Regions from separate parts of the Promicromonospora aerolata genome, predicted to be linked through region 1. Evidence: riboswitches for the same ligand, from Rfam matches in the RefSeq annotation. Region 1 holds a riboswitch; each other region holds the start of a gene.
What was found. Region 1 has a riboswitch for thiamine pyrophosphate ahead of thiO (glycine oxidase ThiO). Riboswitches for the same ligand answer to the same signal wherever they lie in the genome.

Region 2: linked by a shared signal. The riboswitch ahead of thiD (bifunctional hydroxymethylpyrimidine kinase/phosphomethylpyrimidine kinase) and the one ahead of thiO (glycine oxidase ThiO) in region 1 are both predicted to bind thiamine pyrophosphate.
Region 3: linked by a shared signal. The riboswitch ahead of thiC (phosphomethylpyrimidine synthase ThiC) and the one ahead of thiO (glycine oxidase ThiO) in region 1 are both predicted to bind thiamine pyrophosphate.

Annotation. Positions count from the first base shown of each region.
Region 1 is NZ_JBHUHF010000001.1:591,993-598,286, forward strand. Features, by position in the region: gene ACFSL2_RS02610 (CARDB domain-containing protein) at 108-3,506, shown strand; gene thiE (thiamine phosphate synthase) at 3,591-4,238, opposite strand; TPP riboswitch at 4,317-4,419, shown strand; gene thiO (glycine oxidase ThiO) at 4,421-5,611, shown strand; gene thiS (sulfur carrier protein ThiS) at 5,608-5,871, shown strand; partial or broken gene ACFSL2_RS02630 (thiazole synthase) at 5,874-6,294, shown strand, end outside.
Region 2 is NZ_JBHUHF010000001.1:1,867,053-1,873,346, forward strand. Features, by position in the region: gene ACFSL2_RS08475 (aldo/keto reductase) at 1-727, opposite strand, end outside; gene ACFSL2_RS08480 (TetR/AcrR family transcriptional regulator) at 851-1,444, shown strand; TPP riboswitch at 1,622-1,718, shown strand; gene thiD (bifunctional hydroxymethylpyrimidine kinase/phosphomethylpyrimidine kinase) at 1,708-2,592, shown strand; gene dxr (1-deoxy-D-xylulose-5-phosphate reductoisomerase) at 2,602-3,774, opposite strand; gene ACFSL2_RS08495 (RyR domain-containing protein) at 3,788-5,584, opposite strand; gene ACFSL2_RS08500 (hypothetical protein) at 5,749-6,294, shown strand, end outside.
Region 3 is NZ_JBHUHF010000001.1:3,069,203-3,075,496, reverse strand. Features, by position in the region: gene ACFSL2_RS13780 (hypothetical protein) at 1-654, opposite strand, end outside; gene ACFSL2_RS13775 (hypothetical protein) at 683-1,426, opposite strand; gene ACFSL2_RS13770 (ABC transporter ATP-binding protein) at 1,423-2,178, opposite strand; gene ACFSL2_RS13765 (C39 family peptidase) at 2,353-3,699, opposite strand; TPP riboswitch at 3,827-3,932, shown strand; gene thiC (phosphomethylpyrimidine synthase ThiC) at 3,927-5,726, shown strand; gene ACFSL2_RS13755 (LacI family DNA-binding transcriptional regulator) at 5,804-6,294, opposite strand, start outside.

The DNA of each region.
Region 1 (6,294 bases):
GACACTGAGCACAAAGCAGTGCACACTCTGCAATTCATCAACCTCGCCGCCGGGCACCGCTGCCCGCGGGTGGACGAGCCCGCCCCGGCGGGAGAACGAGGACGTTCATGAGAATCCCCTGGAAGCACACAGTCGTGGCGGGCGCCGCGATGGCGCTCGTCGCGCCGCTCGGCGTGGCCGGCGTCGCGCACGCCGCGGACGCCACCAACCTCGCGCTCGGCAAGCCGATCGCGGCGTCGTCGGTGACGCAGACGTACGTCGCCGGCCACGCGAACGACGGGAGCACCAGCTCCTACTGGGAGGGCGCGGGCGGCCAGTACCCGGCTCACCTCACGGTCGACCTCGGCGAGGAGGCCGACGTCGACCGGGTGGTCGTCACGCTGCCGCCGCCGGACGTCTGGGCGCCGCGCACCCAGACGTTCAGCGTGCTCGGCCGGTCCCACGGCGAGTCCTCGTTCCGGACGCTGGAAGCCCCGGCCGACTACGGGTTCGACCCCGCGAGCGGTAACCGGGTCGAGATCCCGCTGGACGCCGAGGCCGACGAGATCCGCCTGGCGTTCAGCGCCAACACCGGCGCGGGCAACGGCCAGGTGTCCGAGCTGGAGGTCTGGGGCACGCCCACCGGGGGCGGCGACCCCACCGACCCACCCACTGACCCGCCCACCGATCCGACCGGCACCAACTACGCGAAGGACCGGCCGGCGTCGGCGTCGTCCACCGAGTGGTCGTACGTCGCGGGTAACGCCGTCGACGGCCGGACCGATACGTACTGGGAGGGCGCGGGCGGGCAGTACCCGTCGACCCTCGACGTCTCCCTCCCAGCGCCCACGCAGGTCAGCAGCCTGCGCGTCCGGCTGAACCCCGACGGCGCGTGGGGTCCGCGCACCCAGACGTTCTCCGTCCAGGGCCGCTCGGGCACCGGCGCCTGGCAGGAGCTCGAGGCGTCCGCCGGGTACGCGTTCGCACCCGGCAGCGGCAACCTCGTGGACGTCCCCCTGACCGGGACCGTCACCGACGTGCGCCTGCGCTTCACGGGCAACACCGGTGCGGGCAACGGTCAGGTCGCCGAGTTCGAGGTCTACGGCGCCCCCGCGCCCAACCCCAACCTCACCGTCACCGCGGTGACGGCGTCCCCGGAGTCGCCGACGGCGACCACCCCCGTGACCCTCACGGCAACGGTCGAGAACACGGGTGTCCGGGCGTCGTCGGGCACCTCGCTCGACGCGAGGCTCGGCGGCACCGTGGTCGGCTCGGCGGACGTCGCGGCCCTGCAGCCCGGTGCGAGCGCCCAGGTGGAGGTCGAGGCCGGTACCCGCCCCGCGGGGGAGTACACGGTGGGCGCGGTGGTCGACCCGGCGAACACGGTGGCCGAGCAGGACGAGACCGACAACGCGTTCACCGCCGCGGCGAAGCTCGTGGTGGACGAGGCGCCCGGCCCCGACCTCGAGGTCGTCTCCGTGTCGTCGAACCCGGCCAACCCCGCCGTCGGCGCGGATGTGAGCTTCACGGTCCAGGTGCGCAACCGCGGGAACGAGCAGGCAGCCGCGGGCTCGGTGACCCGCGTCGTCGCGGGCGCGAGCACGCTGAACGCCACGACACCGGCGGTCCCGGCCGGGGAGACCGTCTCCGTCACGCCGGACGGGGCGTGGACGGCGACGAACGGCGGGGCCACGGTGACCGCGACGGCCGACGCGACCGACGTCGTCGACGAGACGAACGAGGACAACAACACCGGCACGCTCGCCGTGACCGTGGGCCGCGGCGCGGCCGTCCCGTACACCACCTACGAGGCGGAGGACGGCCGGTACACCGGCACGCTCCTGCAGACGGACCCGCTGCGCACGTTCGGCCACACGAACTTCGCCACCGAGTCGTCGGGCCGCGAGTCCGTGCGGCTGAACGCCACCGGTGAGCACGTCGAGCTCACCTCCACGAACCCGACCAACTCGATCGTCGTGCGCAGCTCCATCCCCGACGCACCCGGCGGCGGGGGACAGGACAAGACCATCAGCCTCTACGCGGACGGCGAGTTCGTGCAGAAGCTGACGCTCTCCTCGAAGCACTCGTGGCTGTACGGGAACACCGACCAGCCCGAGGGCCTGACCAACACCCCCGGAGACGACGCGCGCCGCCTCTTCGACGAGTCCCACGCGCTGCTCGGCCGGTCCTTCCCCGCCGGCACCGTCTTCCGGCTCCAGCGCGACGCCGGCGACGACGCCGCGTTCTACATCATCGACCTGGTCGAGCTCGAGCAGGTCGCACCGCCGTCGGCCCAGCCGGCCGGATGCGTCTCGATCACCGAGTACGGCGCGGTGCCGAACGACGGGCTCGAGGACACGGACGCGATCCAGGCCGCCGTGACCGCGGACCAGGACGGCGAGATCGAGTGCGTGTGGATCCCGGCGGGGCAGTGGCGCCAGGAGAAGAAGATCCTCACGGACGACCCGCTGGACCGCGGCGTGCACAACCAGGTGGGCATCAGCGACGTCACGATCCGCGGCGCGGGCATGTGGCACTCCCAGCTGTACAGCCTGATCGAGCCGCACCTTGCGCCTGGCGTGATCAACCACCCGCACGAGGGCAACTTCGGGTTCGACATCGACGACAACGTCCAGATCTCCGACATCGCGATCTTCGGCTCCGGGCGCATCCGCGGGGGCGACGGGAACGCCGAGGGCGGCGTGGGCCTCAACGGCCGGTTCGGCAAGAACACGAAGATCAGCGACGTGTGGATCGAGCACGCGAACGTCGGCGTGTGGGTGGGACGCGACTACTCGAACATCCCGGAGCTCTGGGGCCCCGGTGACGGCCTCGAGTTCTCCGGCATGCGCATCCGCAACACCTACGCGGACGGCATCAACTTCAGCAACGGCACCCGCAACTCGACGGTGTTCAACTCGACGTTCCGCAACACGGGCGACGACGCGCTCGCCGTCTGGGCCAACCCCTACGTCAAGGACCGCAACGTCGACATCGGGCACGACAACGCGTTCCGCAACAACACCGTGCAGCTCCCGTGGCGCGCCAACGGCATCGCGATCTACGGCGGCTACGACAACTCGATCGAGAACAACCTGATCTCCGACACGATGAACTACCCCGGCATCATGCTCGCGACCGACCACGACCCCCTGCCGTTCTCGGGGACGACGCTCATCGCCAACAACGGTCTCCATCGCACCGGCGGGGCCTTCTGGAACGAGGACCAGGAGTTCGGCGCGATCACGATCTTCCCGCAGACGCACGACATCGTCGGCGTCACCATCCGGGACACGGACATCGTCGACTCCACGTACGACGGCATCCAGTTCAAGAACGGTGGCGGGAACATCCCCGACGTGCGGATCACGGACGTGCGGATCGACCGGTCCAACAACGGGTCCGGCATCCTGGCGATGGCCGGCGCTCGCGGCAACGCGATCCTGTCGAACGTGACTGTCACCAACTCCGCTGAGGGGGACATCGAGAAGGAGCCGGGCTCGCCGTTCGTGTTCACCGGCCAGTAGGCGCTGTCCACGACCAGGTTGACTTCGGTCACTTGGGATGAGATCGGTCGCTTGATTGACCGATCTCATCCCAAGCGACCGATCTCATCGAGTCGAACCAGTGACCCGGCGGCGTAGGGCGGCCGCGGCCGCGCGGGGGTCGGAAGCCCGGGTGATCGCACGGACGACGACGATGCGGCGCGCCCCGGCGTCGAGCACCTGGTCGAGCCGGGTGGCGTCGATGCCGCCGATGGCGAACCAGGGTGTGGCCGGCTCGCGGGCGGCGACGTCCCGCAGCAGGTCGAGGCCGACGGCGGCGCGGCCCGGTTTGGTCGGTGTGGCCCACAGGGGGCCGACGCAGAAGTAGTCGACGCGCGGGTCCGCCTCGGCGGCCAGCGCCTGGTCCAGGGTGTGCGTGGAGCGGCCGAGGACCGGCTCGTCGCCCAGCAGGGCCCGCACGGCGTGCGGCGGGAGGTCGTCCTGGCCCATGTGCACCACCGGCGCACCGCTCAGTCCCGCGATGTCGGCGCGGTCGTTGACGGCCCAGAGGGCGCCGTGCTCGGCGGCCACCCGGGCGACGAGCGCGTGCAGCTCGACCTCGCGGGCCGCGTCCAGGGACTTGTCCCGGAGCTGGACGACGTCGACGCCACCCTCCAGCGCCGCGTGCAGGAACGGTTCGAGGTCGTCCGTGTCCTGGCGCGCGTCCGTGCACAGGTACAGGCGGGCGTCTGCGAGTCGGGTTCGGGGGTCCACGAGCGCGAGTGTAGACAGACACCGCGCTCCGCCGTGCCTCCCGTCCCGGTCGGGGCACCCCGTGGGCGGGGCTATGGTTGTCGGGTGCACGGGAGCCCCGCACGGGGCTGAGAGGGCGTGAGCGCCGACCGTCGAACCTGATCTGGGTCATGCCAGCGAAGGGAGAACACGTGAGCAGTCATGTGAGCAGCCGAAGATGCGACGTCCTCGTCATCGGCGGGGGCATCATCGGGCTGACCGCCGCCTGGCGGGCGCTGGAGACCGGCGCGAACGTCGTCGTCCTGGACCCGGCGCCCGGTGACGGGGCCACGCATGCCGCCGCCGGCATGCTCGCACCCGTCATGGAGGCGGGCTTCGGCGAACAGGGCCTGGCCCGGTTGGGCACCGCCTCCCTCGCCCTCTGGCCGGCGTTCGCCGAAGCGCTCGAACGGGCCGCCGGGCTGCCGCCGGGCGCTGTCGGGCTGGAGACGACCGGCACGCTCGCCGTGGCCTACGACGGCGACGACCTGGCCGTGCTGCGCCGGCTGCTGGACCTGCACCGCGAGTGGGACCTCGGCTCGGCGGAGATCTCGCCCGACGAGGCACGGCGCCGCGAGCCCGCCGTCGGGCAGCGGCTGGCGGGCGCGGCCTGGGTGCCCCGCGACCACCAGGTCGACCCGCGTGCGGTGCACGACGCGCTCACCGCCGTCGTGGTGGCGCGTGCGAGCCTCGTCCGCCGCGCCGCGGTCTCGCTGACCTGGGCGGACGGCGCGGTCGTCGGCGCGGTCGACGAGGCGGGGACCAGGTACGCGGCCGGCACGGTGGTCCTGGCCGCCGGCCACGCGAGCGGCGCCCTGTTCGCGGGTGCGCCCACGCGCCCGGTGCCCGGCACCACGCTGCGCCTGGACGCCGACGCCGACCGGTCGCCCGCCGTCGTCGTGCGCGGCACCGTCCAGGGGCGCCCCGTCTACGCGGCGCCCCGCGCGGTGCGGCCCGACGGGCGGCGCGAGGTGGTCGTGGGGGCGTCGTCGGACGAGCGCGAGGACGACCACCTGACGCGCGCCGGCGACGTCTTCGCCCTGCTGCGCGACGCCCGCGTGCTCCTGCCCGGCCTCGACGACGCCGTGCTGCTGGAGACCACCACCCGGTCCCGGCCCGGCAGCCCCGACAACACACCGCTGCTGGGGTGGGCGGCCGACGGTCTCTACCTGGCCACCGGACACCACCGCAACGGCATCCTGCTCACGGCGCTGACGGCGGCCGCCGTCGACGAGGCGCTGGGTGCGGCACCGGGCGGCACCGAGGCCCTGGCGGCCGTCGAGGCCACGGCCCGGTTCGCGGACCCGCGCAGGTTCGCCGATGTTTACAGCACGACTCGAGGAGGCACAGCATGACCACGGCTCCGTCCACGCAGCACCCGCACCCCGAGGCGACCGGCACCGCCGTCGTCAACGGCGAGCCGTACCCGCTCGACGGCCCGCTGCCCATCGTCGACCTGGTCGCCCGGCTCCTGCCCGACCTCGTGGTCGACGGCGCGCCGCAGGGCGTCGCCGTCGCGCTGGACGACGCCGTCGTGCCGCGCGGCGCGTGGGGCACCACGCTCGTCCGGCCCGGCGACCGCGTCGAGGTCGTCACCGCAGTCCAGGGAGGCTGAGCATGGAGACACCACTCACCATCGCGGGCACGGCCCTTGGCTCGCGCCTCGTCATGGGCACCGGGGGAGCGGCGAGCCTGCTCGCCCTCGAGGACGCCCTCGTGGCGTCGGGCACCGAGCTGACCACCGTCGCGATGCGCCGGGTGTCCCGCCCCAGACCCTCGGACGACCCGGCGCGCACCGGCGACCCCTCCGTCTGGGGCTGCTTGCGCGCCTCGGCATCCGCGCCCTGCCGAACACCGCGGGCTGCTTCTCCGTGCGCGAGGCGGTGCTCACCGCGCAGCTCGCTCGCGAGGCGTGCGAGACCGACTGGATCAAGCTGGAGGTCATCGCCGACGACGTGACGCTGCTGCCCGACGCGATCGGCCTGGTCGAGGCGGCCAAGGCCCTGGTCGACGACGGCTTCACCGTCCTGCCGTACAC
Region 2 (6,294 bases), 1.3 Mb from region 1:
CGTCGAGGCGGTGCTCGTCGCGCAGGTGCTCGAACCCGTACTGCGCGCGGTGCGTGTCGTTGGCCTGACCCCTGCGGTACCGACCGGTGAGCAGCCCGCCGGCCAGCGGGCTCCAGACCAGGGCGCCCATGCCGTACTGCTGGGCGACGGGCAGCACGTCCCGCTCGATGCCGCGGTTCAGGATGGAGTACGGCGGCTGCTCCGAGCGGAAGCGCTCCAGCCCGCGCCGCTCGGCCACCCACTGCGCCTCGACGATGTCGGCGGCCGGCATGGTGGACGAGCCGATGGCCCGCACCTTGCCGGAGTTGATGAGGTAGGTCAGCGCCGCCAGCGTGTCCTCGACGTCGGTCTCGGGGTCGGGCCGGTGGATCTGGTAGAGGTCGATGTGGTCGGTGCCCAGGCGGCGCAAGGAGTTCTCGACCTCGGCAATGATCCAGCGGCGGGAGTTGCCGCGGTGGTTGGGGTCGTCGCTCATGGGCAGGTGCACCTTCGTGGCCAGCACCACGTCGTCGCGCCGGCCCTTGAGCGCCTTGCCCACGATCTCCTCGGACTCGCCGTGCGAGTAGGCGTCGGCCGTGTCGATGACGTTGATCCCGGCGTCGAGGGCCTTGTGGATGATCTTGATCGAGGCGTCGTGGTCGGTGTTGCCCACGGCGCCGAACATCATCGCGCCGAGCGCGTAGGGGCTGACCTTGATTCCGGTGCGCCCGAGGTTGCGGTACTGCATGGAGTCCTCCTGGGGTTCGAGGTCTGGTGAGCGCATGCGCGATGTCGTAGACTCGACCTAAGCGGAACGCTCTTCCAGAAACTATATGGAAAGCCTTTCCGGATAGCAAGGGATCGGAGCGAAGTGACCCAGAACACAGCGCCGCGGCCGCGGCGCGCCGACGCGCGGCGCAACGTCGACGCACTGCTGGACGCGGCCAAGGCCGCCTTCGGCACGTCCGGCGTGGACGCGCCGGCCAAGGAGATCGCCGACCTGGCGGGCGTCGGGGTGGGCACGCTGTACCGGCACTTCCCCAAGCGCTCCGACCTGGTCAAGGCCGTGTTCCAGCACGAGGTCGACGCCTGCGCGGACGCCGCCCCGGCCCTCGCCGAGGTGCACGAGCCGGTCGAGGCGCTCGAGAAGTGGCTGCACCGGTACACGGAGTTCCTGGTCACCAAGCGCGGGCTCGCGTCGTCCCTGCACTCGGGCGACCCCGCGTTCGACGCCCTTCCCGCCTACTTCCTCGGGCGGCTGGGCCCGGCGCTCGGCTCGCTGCTCGACGCCGCGACGAAGTCCGGCGAGATCCGCGCCGTGGCCAGCCCTAAGGACCTCCTGTACGCGGTCTCGAAGCTGTCCCTGCCCATGGAGGACGAGGAGCCGGGCCACGGCCGGCGCATGCTCGATCTACTGGTCGACGGGCTGCAGCACGGTGCGGGCTCGAGCCCGTCCGGCTCCTGAACGGCGGACTGCGGCTGAACGGCGGACTGCGGCTGAACGGCGGACTGCGGCTGAACGGCGGACTGCGGCCCTGACTCGCCGTACCGAGTACCGCGAGTCAGGGCCGCAGTCCCCGTGCCCTACCGCCCCCTCGACCCGGACACGTTCCGCACACCACCGTCCCGGCCCTAGGGTGGGTCCGTTGGCGCGGGGCGCCGGGCGACAGCCTGGCTGAGAAGCACCCGTGGAACCTGATCTAGGTAGTGCTAGCGAAGGGACGCCTCATGGGCTCTGCTCTGCCCCACGCCGTCGTACGGACCCGCCCGCCCGGTCATCCGGTCGTGGCGCTGACGATCGCCGGTTCCGACCCCTCCGGCGGGGCCGGGATCCAGGCCGACCTGAAGACCTTCGCGGCACTCGGCGGCTACGGCTGTGCGGTGCTCACGGGCCTGACGGCGCAGTCCACGACCGGGGTGGCACGCGTCATGCCCGTGCCCGGCGACATGGTGACCGCGCAGCTGGCGACCCTGTTCGCCGACGTGGCGGTGGACGCGGTGAAGATCGGCATGACGACGGACGCCGTGGTGGCCCGGGCGATCGCGGCGGCCCTGCGCGAGCTGCGGTCCGCCGGGCCCGCGCCGTACGTGGTGCTCGACCCGGTGATGGTCTCGACGTCGGGCCACCGGCTCCTCGCGCCCGACGCCGAGGCGGTGCTGCGCGACGAGCTGCTCCCCCTGGCCGACCTGGTCACGCCCAACCTGCCCGAGGCAGCCGTGCTGCTCGGCGTCGAGCAGGCGAGGGACGCCACGGAGGCCGCCGACCAGGCACGCACGCTGCTCAAGCTCGGGGCCCGGCTCGCCCTGGTGAAGGGTGGGCACTTCGGCTCCGCCGAGTCGGTGGACCACCTCGCGGCGCCGGACGGCGTCGTCGCCCTGGCCGCGCCCCGGATCGCCACCAGGAACACCCACGGCACCGGCTGCACGCTCAGCTCGGCGTGCGCCGTCCTGCGGCCGCGGTACGACACGTGGGAACCCGCGGTACGCGCCGCGAAGGACTACCTGACCGGGGCCCTCCGTGCCGCCGACGACCTGGTCATCGGCGGTACCGGCACGGCGCCGGGCCCGTGGGACGGGCACGGCCCGGTCAACCACTCCCACGCCGCCCGGTGAGTACCGGACTCAGCGGGCGGCGCTGAGGACCTCCTGCGCACGGCGACGCGCCCAGGCGTCGGCCTCCAGCACTCCCTCGACCGACGAGGCGTCGCCCGCTCCGGTCGACGCGTGCTCCTCCACGACGGCGGCCACGGTGTCGACGATGTCGAGGAACCCGATGGCACCGTCGTGGAACGCGTCCACGCACACCTCGTTCGCCGCGTTGTAGACGGCCGGGTGGGTGCCGCCCGCCGCACCCACCTGCCGGGCCAGACGGACGGCCGGAAAGGCCTCGTCGTCCAGGGGGGTGAACTCCCAGGTGGCGGCCTTGGTCCAGTCGATCGCCACGTCGACGTCCGGCAGCCGGTCCGGCCAGGACAGGCCGAGCGCGATCGGCACCAGCATCCGCGGCGGCCCCGCCTGCGCGATGGTGGAGCCGTCGGCGAACTCGACCATCGAGTGGATCATCTGCTGCGGGTGCACCACGACGTCGATCGCGCTGAACGGCAGGTCGAACAGCAGGTGCGCCTCGATCACCTCGAGCCCTTTGTTCACCAGGGTCGCCGAGTTGGTGGTGACCACGCGCCCCATCGAGAAGTTGGGGTGCCGCAGGGCCTGGTCCGGCGTCACGTCCCGCAGCTCGGCCCGCGTACGCCCCCGGAACGGGCCGCCGCTCGCGGTCACGACCAGCTTGCGCACCTCGGCGGCGGACCCCGAGCGGAGCGACTGCGCGATCGCCGAGTGCTCCGAGTCCACCGGCACGATCTGCCCCTCGTGCCGGACCGCGGCCTTGACCAGGGCGCCGCCGACCACGAGCGACTCCTTGTTCGCGAGCGCCAGGCTGGAACCGGCAGCGAGCGCGGCGAGCGTGGGGCGCAGACCGACCGACCCGGTGATGCCGTTGAGCACCACGTCGCTCCCCCGGCCCGCCACGTCCGACGCGGCGTCGGGTCCGGCGAGCACCTCGACGCCGTCCGCCCCCGCCTCGCGGAGCAGGATGGTCAGGGCGGACCGCGCGGCGGCGTCGGCCACGGCGACGGCGCGGACGCCCAGGGCGGCTGCCTGCCGGGCGAGCGCCGGCAGGTCCGAGCCGCCCGCGGACAGCGCGTCCACGCGGAACCGGTCCGGGTTGCGCTGGATGACGTCGATCGCCTGTGTGCCGATGGACCCCGTGGAGCCGAGAAGGGTGACGCTTCGCATGGGCCCCATCCTGTCAGCCCTCGCTCGGCTGCTCGGCACGGCCCCGGCCGAACATCCGCCAGCCGCGGACCACCCCGCGCGGGTCGGGGACGGGCTCGTCCGCGGCCTCGAAGCCCGCGTCGTCGTCGAGGGCGACGACGTGCAGGCCGAAGTCCGCCAGGATGACCGGGATGGCACGGATCGCCGCACGGTCCTTCTCCCGGTCGTGCTCCGACAGGTCCTCCCACGGACGCAGGTCCGGGTGCAGGCGGCGGACGTCGTCCCGCTCGGGTCCGTAGGACCAGCCGGCGGCCACCTTGTCCGCCATCCACCGTGCGTGCTCGTCCACGGCCCGCGCGTCCACCACGGGCTCGGGGATCCGGCCGGGGTCGTTGTCGCCGGCGGGCGCGACGGTGCAGCCCATCTGCCGCAGCCGGTCGGGGATGGCGCGCACCTGCGCGCGGTTGGCGGCTCGCAGGTCGTCGGAGAGGTCGGCCCACGAGACCATCGCGGGGGTGCTCTGCCAGGCGACGCCGCGCGCCCGCTGGTTGCGGAGGTAGGTGAGGTGGGCGGACACGGCCATCAGGTCGTAGACGTCGTCGTGCACCAGCACGCCGGGTGCTGTCGCCTTGCGCAGCAGGGTGCCGGGCTCGACGACGTCGAGCCGCCCGCCGAGGTCGTCCAGGATCGCGTCGTCGTGGGTGCCGAACAGCCCGCCCAGGCCCGCGAGCCGGTTGAGCCGGAGCACCACGGCCCCGTCGCCGGCGCGCCAGAGGTCGCTGTCCCGCAGCGCGCTGCGGAGCGCGTCGCCGTCGTCGTCGTGGCACACGTAGACCCGCCCCGGCGTGCCGACCGCCCGCACCTCGGCGAACGTCTCCACCGGCACGAGGCGGCACGCCGCCCGCACACTGGGCCAGCGCGCCCGCAGCGCCCGGGCCGCCTCCCGGGCGCCCGGCCCCACCAGCGTCACCGTGAGGGGCTCACCGTCGGGCGCGATCTCGACGCTCCGCAGGCGCGCGAACGCGACGACGAGCGCCCGGCCGAACGTGCCGTGGCCGACCACCGAGATGTGCGGGGCGTCGCCGCGAGCGGCGGTCTGGTCCCGCCGGGCCAGGGAGCGGGCCACCAGCTCGCCCAGCGTGAAGAAGTCCACGCCCGGCTGCGGATGGCTCAGGTGGCGGGCCTGCAGGGCGAGCGCGAGGTCGGGGTCGCTGACGTGCGCGTTCAGGCGGATCCCCGGCAGGTCGGGATCCCGGTCCGCGCGGTGGGCCACCGCCACCGTGAGCACGTTGACACCGGGCTCGAGGTCGTCGGCCTCGCAGGCGTAGAGCACGGCGGCACCGGACACCCCGGCGTTGCGCAACGACTCGGCGTCCCCCGCTGCGGTCCGCGCGACGAGCGCGCCCCGTGCCGCGAGCGCCTCGGCGATGACCCCGGCGGCGGGCGTGCGGCCGACGACGATCGCGTGCCCGCGCATCCGGCGCGTGCGCATCAGCACGAACTGGTCGGCGAACAGCGAGCGCACCGCCTCGAAGACGGCGTAGCCGGTGGCGACGGGGGCGAGGAAGCGTGCTGCCTGGAGCTGCCAGGGCAGGTCGCCACCCTCGTTCGTCGCCTCGGCGCCGAGCACGAACAGCTGGACGGAGTAGTAGACGACGTCCCACGCGGTGGTGCCCCAGGCGAAGTCCGGGGACGCCCGGTAGACCCAGAAACCCCACAGCCCCAGGGCAAAGGCGACACCGAACAGGACGGCGAACGCCACGCGCACCCACGACCGGCGCACCCGTGGCCGTCGCGCGTCCCCCCGGGGGACCATCAGCTCCGGTGCCATCTCGTGCCTTCCTCGTCCGAGCCGCGATATCCGGCCACACCCGCGCCTAACCGTGCAATTCACCTTAAAGGTGGTTAGCGTCATGACCTGCGGCGACACGACCCACCGGGACGGTACGTTTCTCGGTCCACCACCTTCGCCGAGGAAGGGCTGCGGGAACGAGGATGACCGACCGGACAGGACGTTCCCTACGCCCTGTCGGCAGAGCGCGCCGTGAGCCGCGCGCCTTCCGGTACGACGCCTTCCTGTCCTACAGCCGCGACTCCGACGGTGAGTTCGCGCCGGAGTTCCACCAGCAGCTGCTCGACTTCGACAAGCGCGACGACGTCCCCGACCTCAACATCTTTCTCGACCGGACCGGGCTGGCGAACAACTCCAGCCTGTGGGACGCGATCGAACGCAACCTGGAGCGCTCCGAGTACTTCATCCTGTTCGCCTCCGAAGGCGCCGCCAGCTCCAAGTACGTGGCCAAGGAGGTGGAGTGGTGGCTGGAGCACCGCAGCATCGACACCCTCCTGATCGCGATGACCAGCGGCAGGATCGTCTGGGACCAGACGGCGAACGAGATCGACACGATCAGCAGCACCGCGCTCCCCGCACCGCTCGCCGAGGTGCTCGACCACGAGCCCAAGTGGACCGACCTCACGCGGCTGCGCCAGCGCCGGTTCTGGCGGCACCACCCGGACCGGCCGACGGCGCTCGCCGAGCTC
Region 3 (6,294 bases), 2.5 Mb from region 1:
CGGGGTGTAGTCGGCGGCCCTCCGGACTCCCGGGATCGACGAGAGCAGCGGCGGTGCCACGATCAGGAGCCCGAGGACGGCGGTGAGCGCGCCGGTGACGTGGCGTAGCGCGGCCGCCAGACCAGTGGCGAGGACCGCAATGGCCGCGAGGTACGTCCCCGAACGGAGCGCGAGTACGGCGGCCTCTCCGGGATCGGGCGCGTACACGACGCCGGACCCCGGCAGGATCAGCATCGAGAGGCCGAGGCTGCACGCCGCGCCGATCACGCCGATCAGGAATCCGAGAGCGGCCAGCACGACGGCCTTGGCGGCGAGCCATGGTGACCGCGTCGGCAGCGCCAGCAGCGAGAGCCGAGCCTGTCCCGAGGTGTACTCGCCGGTGACCGAGAGCACGGCGAGCACGGCGACGATGATCTGTGCCCACAGCACGCTGTCCACGAACTGCGTCGGATCGGCGGTGATCGTCTGCCCGGCGAACCGAGGGTCGGCGAGCCGGGACCGCATGCTGAACGAGAGCAGCGCACCCGTGCCGATGATCACGAGCAGCGCGACGGCGGCGAGCACGCGGTGCGAGAGCAGCGTCCACAGCTTCACGGCCTCGGCGGCGACTGCGCCGATGAAGAGGGGACGGGCCGGGGTGCTTCGGCGGGTCACCGGGTTACCTCCAAGGTGCGTGTAGTGGTCAGACATCTCGGCCTCGCAGCGTGACGACGGCACCGGCGAGTGCGGCTGTCGTCCAGGCGAGCAGGATGGCGTAGCCGCCCCAGGGCGTGAGCTCGGTGGCGGCGCCGTCGGGCGCGAGGAGCAGAACGCCCGCCGACGCCGGTAGGTAGACCGAGAGCTCCCGCACCTCCGGCACCGGGATCATGGCGGCGACGAACGGCATGACCCACAGGAACCCGACCACCGCGAGGATCGAGCCCGCGAGGTCACGGACGATCGCCCCGATCGCGAGCGCGAGCACAGCGATGGTGCCCAGGTACAGCCCTGCGCCGGCGACCAGCCGGACCGTGAGGGTGAGTTCCACGCCCAGGTCGGTTCCCGAGGCAGAGGCCAGGGCGAAGGCCGTCGCGCCGCCGGTGGCGCCGGCGACGAGTCCGACCGTGCCGACGACCGTGGCCTTCCCGGCCAGCACCGGCCACCGGGTCGGCACGGCCAGGAACGTGACCTTGCTCGTGCCTGATGCCCACTCCGAGCAGATCATCACGACGGCGAGCACCGCCAGCACGAACTGCGCCCACGGCACTCCGGCCAGCAGCTCGGTCGGCGTCGGCGCGGGGACCGCGCCGTCGCGGTCCTGGGCCGACAGCAGCATCGCGGCAAGCCCGATGATCATGGCGAACGCGACGGCTACGGTCACCGGGTGCGACGGGAGCGAACGGAACTTCACCCATTCGGCGTGTACTGCCCGTGTCGCGACCGTCACGACCGGACTCCGTCCGCGCCGCCGGCGTGGTCCTTGCCCGCCTTGCCGCCGTGGTATTCGACGGCGTCCCGGGTGAGGTCGATGTAAGCCTCCTCGAGCGTCCGACCGGCGTGGGAGGTCAGCTCCGCGATCGACGCGTCCGCGATCAGCTCGCCTCGCCCGATCACCACCACGTGGTCGGCGACCAGTGCCAGCTCGCTCAGCAGGTGGGAGGACAGGAACACCGTGCGGCCCTCGGCGGCGAGCGATCCCAGCAGTCCGCGGATCCACGTCACCCCCTCCGGGTCCAGCCCGTTGACGGGCTCGTCCAGGATCAACGTGTGCGGGTCACCGAGCAGTGCGACGGCGATGCCGAGGCGCTGGCTCATCCCGAGGGAGAACTTCCCCGCCTTGAGCCGGGCGGCACTCTCGAGCCCGGTCAGCTCGAGCACCTCGTCGATTCTTGCCCGGGAGAAACCGTGCGTCGCGGCAACCGTGCGCAGATGGTCGACGGCGCGGCGGGACCGGTGCGCGGACGTCGCGTCGAGCAGGGTCCCGACCTCGCGCAGCGGAGCACTCAGCTTGGCGTACCGCGTTCCGTCGATCAGTGCCCCGCCGCGGGTGGGCCGGTCGAGGCCCACGATCGAGCGCATGGTCGTGGACTTGCCCGCCCCGTTCGGCCCGAGGAACCCGGTCACCTTGCCCGGCCGTACCTCGAACGACAGGTCACGCACCGCCCAGGTGCGCCCGTACCGCTTTCCCAGTGACTGCACCTGAATACCCATCGACGACCTCCGGTCTGCGAACGACTTGCGTCGACGCTACGGAGCCGTCCTGGTGCGGCGATGCCACCCCTGGGTTGAACTCGTGCTCTCGTCGGGGTCGAGCTTGTCGAGGCCAGGCCTCGGCAAGCTCGACCAACGGAAGTACGACCGGCGCCTACGCCATCACCAGTTCGCGGTGACCCCCGGGAGGTTGCGCGGCAGCTTGACGTCCCTCGGGTGGTAGACGTACGTGATGCCGTCGGTCGAGGTCTGCCAGACACGTTCGAAGTTCTCCCGCGTGTACACCGAACGCACCGCCTCGTTGCTCGCCTTGTTCGGGTCGTTGATGACGGGGTCGCCGTCAGCGGTGAACCCGACCAGCGTGACGATGTGCCCGTTGGTGCCGTATCCGGCCTCCGGCATCTCTGCCTCCTCGAAGTTGATCGAGAGGATGAGCGGGATCCCGGCCTCGATGAACTTCTCGGCCTCCGCGAGGGAGCGCAGCCGGGTCACGAACGACTCCAGGCCGAACGTGCTCGCGTACGCCGCGTTGAAGGGCCAGTTGCCGGCGCCCTCGTACGCGTAGTCCCAGGTGTGCATGGCGGCGTAGTCGACCTGCGGGTCACCGTTCGGCGCCTCGATGCCCTCCAGCTCCTCGGCCGGGACCTCGAGTCCGTAGGAGTAGAGCACCATCGTGGACGACGTCGGCGAGCACCACACCTGACCGCCACCGCCGAACTCGGGGTACTCGCCGCGGTGGATGTTCTGGCTGTACCGCGGCACGTCGAGCTCGACCGCGCGCCCGAGCGTGAAGTCGGTCGTGCCCGAGTAGTGCGAGTCGGGCAGGTACTCGTTGGTCATCGTGCTCACCGTGTCCAGCCGCGGGGAGACCCGGGTGCCCTCCGGCCGGTACAGCGTGGCCCGGGTCTGGAACGCGTTCGGCTCGTGGCCGGACTTCGCGACGTAGGTGTCCGTGAAGAGGTACGCGTCGGCGTCGGTCTGGCCGTTCACGGACGTGCGGTGGATGTCGCCGACGCTGCCGTCGGCGGGTGCGAACTCGTCGCCCGACGCCCAGCGGCTCATCACGAACCACTTGGTCCACGTGCCGTCGGCCTTGCGGCCGCGGAACTCGATCTCCACCCAGGTGCCCGTGGGCGTGACGGCGTTCCACGAGCTCACGGACTCGTCGATCGGGTACTCCGTCTCGACCACCGGCGACGTCCACCTGCCCGTCTCGTAGGTGACGGGGGTGCCGTCACCGAACGGGTCGGTGTACTCCACGGTGTCGCCCGCGCTCCGCAGCACGAGCCCGCCCTTGGCACCCGGCCGCAGGTTCACGGAGCTGCCCGCGCGCAGCTCGCCATACCCGTCCCAGGTGGTCAGCGTGATCTGGTTGTCCGACGCCGTCGTGCCTGCCTCGGGCGCGCCCGTCGCCGGCACCGCACTCGCCACGATTCCTGCTTGCACCACGAGCGCTCCTGTCGCTGCCAGCGCGAACGCCCTCGTTCGCAGCTCTCTTCGGTTCGACATGCCTGCCTCCATGTCCCGGGCCCACTACTGGGTGGAGCGAGCCGTTGACCTTCCTTACCAGAACCGCGGCCGGGACAGAAGGGTTTACCCGCAGGTGATCGAGCCGCCGTCGGGTGCTAACGTCGTCGCGATCCCACGGGTGCCTCGCGCAGGGGCTGAGATCGGGCTGGACGGCCCGGGACCGTTGAACCTGTCCGGTTAACACCGGCGTAGGAAGCAGGAGTCTCATGATGGAGAACACCCAGTCCCGCATGCTCGCGTACGAGTACGACACCGCGCGGGACACGGCGCACGACGCCGAGCACCACCCGCAGCACGACGACGCCGGCCTGCGGGTGCCGGTCACCGAGATCACGCTGGCGCCGTCGCCCGACGGCACCCCGAACGAGCCAGTGCGGGTCTACCGCACGCAGGGACCGGGCTCCGACCCGGTGCGCGGGCTGCGGCCGGCCCGAGAACCCTGGGTCGTGGCCCGGGGGGACACGAAGGAGTACGACGGTCGCCGTCGTGACCTGACGGACGACGGCCGCGGCGCCGTCCGCCGGGGTGCCGCCTCTCAGGAATGGCAGGGCGAACGACGTCGGCCGCGCCGGGCCGTCCCCGGCCGGACCGTCACCCAGATGCACTACGCGCGCCAGGGCGTGATCACGCCGGAGATGCGGTTCGTCGCGGTGCGCGAGGGCTGCGACGTCGAGCTGGTGCGCAGCGAGGTGGCCGCCGGCCGGGCGATCATCCCGAACAACGTGAACCACCCGGAGTCGGAGCCGATGATCATCGGCCGGGCGTTCCTGGTGAAGGTCAACGCGAACATCGGCAACTCCGCCGTCCACAGCTCTATCGCGGAGGAGGTGGAAAAGCTCGAGTGGGCCACCAAGTGGGGCGCCGACACCGTCATGGACCTGTCCACCGGTGACGACATCCACACCACCCGGGAATGGCTCCTGCGGAACTCGCCGGTGCCGATCGGCACGGTGCCGATCTACCAGGCCCTGGAGAAGGTGAACGGCGACGCGAGCGCGCTGACCTGGGAGGTCTACCGGGACACCGTGATCGAGCAGTGCGAGCAGGGCGTCGACTACATGACCGTGCATGCCGGCGTGCTGCTGCGGTACGTGCCCCTCACCGCGGACCGCGTCACCGGCATCGTCTCGCGCGGCGGGTCGATCCTCGCCGGCTGGTGCCTGGCCCACCACCAGGAGAACTTCCTCTACACCCACTTCGACGAGCTCTGCGAGATCTTCGCGGCCTACGACGTCGCGTTCTCCCTGGGCGACGGGCTGCGCCCGGGATCGCTCGCCGACGCGAACGACGAGGCCCAGTTCGCCGAGCTCGACACGCTCGCCGAGCTGACGAAGCGCGCCTGGGAGCACGACGTCCAGGTCATGGTCGAAGGACCCGGACACGTCCCCTTCCACCTGGTGCGCGAGAACGTGGAGCGGCAGCAGGAGCTCTGCGACGGGGCGCCGTTCTACACGCTCGGCCCGCTCGTGACCGACATCGCGCCCGGGTACGACCACATCACCTCGGCCATCGGCGCCACCGAGATCGCCCGGTACGGCACCGCGATGCTCTGCTACGTCACGCCCAAGGAGCACCTGGGCCTGCCGGACCGGGACGACGTGCGCACCGGCGTGGTCACCTACAAGATCGCGGCGCACGCAGCCGACGTCGCCAAGGGGCACCCCGGTGCCCGTGACCGCGACGACGCCCTGTCCAAGGCCCGCTTCGAGTTCCGCTGGCGGGACCAGTTCAACCTCTCGCTCGACCCCGAGCTCGCCGAGGCATACCACGACGAGACGCTGCCCGCCGAGGCCGCGAAGACCGCGCACTTCTGCTCGATGTGCGGGCCCAAGTTCTGCTCGATGCGGATCTCGCAGGACATCCGCGATGAGTTCGGCGGGGCACAGAACCAGGCGGCGCTCGCGGACGCGGCGGCAGCTCAGGCGGAGGGCATGGCCAAGAAGTCGGCGGAGTTCCGCGCCGCGGGCGCCGAGGTCTACCTCCCGGCCCCCACTCTCCGCCCCTGACCACGCCACCACCGACCCTGCGTTGAGTGCGGGCTGTCTGCGGGATCAGCAGGCGCAGATCCGCAGATGGCCCGCACTCAACGCAGGGGGTCAGGGAGAGCGCTCAGGTCCGGGACCGGGCCCGTCGTCGTTCCTTCCACCAGGCTCACGGGGAGCACCACCGACTCCGGCTCCTCACCGGCGAGCAGGGCGATGACGGCCAGGCCGAGCGCCCGCCCCTTCTCGACGAGCGGCTGGTGCACGCTGGTGAGCAGATCGGGGGAGAGCCAGGGCAGGTCCAGCCCGTCGAACCCGGCCACGGACACGTCCTCGGGCACGCGGAGGCCGAGCTCCCGGGCCGCGATCACGGCGCCCGCGGCGAGCAGGTCGGAGTGCGCGATGATCGCCGTCGGACGGTCCCGGGCGGGAGCCCACTCGGACAGGATCTCGGTGGCGGCGTCGCGCCCGTGCTCCACGAGCGAGGCGGGCGTCTCCCAGGACATGACCGGCTCGATGACGTCCCGCACGCCGGCCAGCCGGTTGCGGGTGGGCGTGCGCTCCACGGAGGCGAGCCGGTCGGCGTCGACGA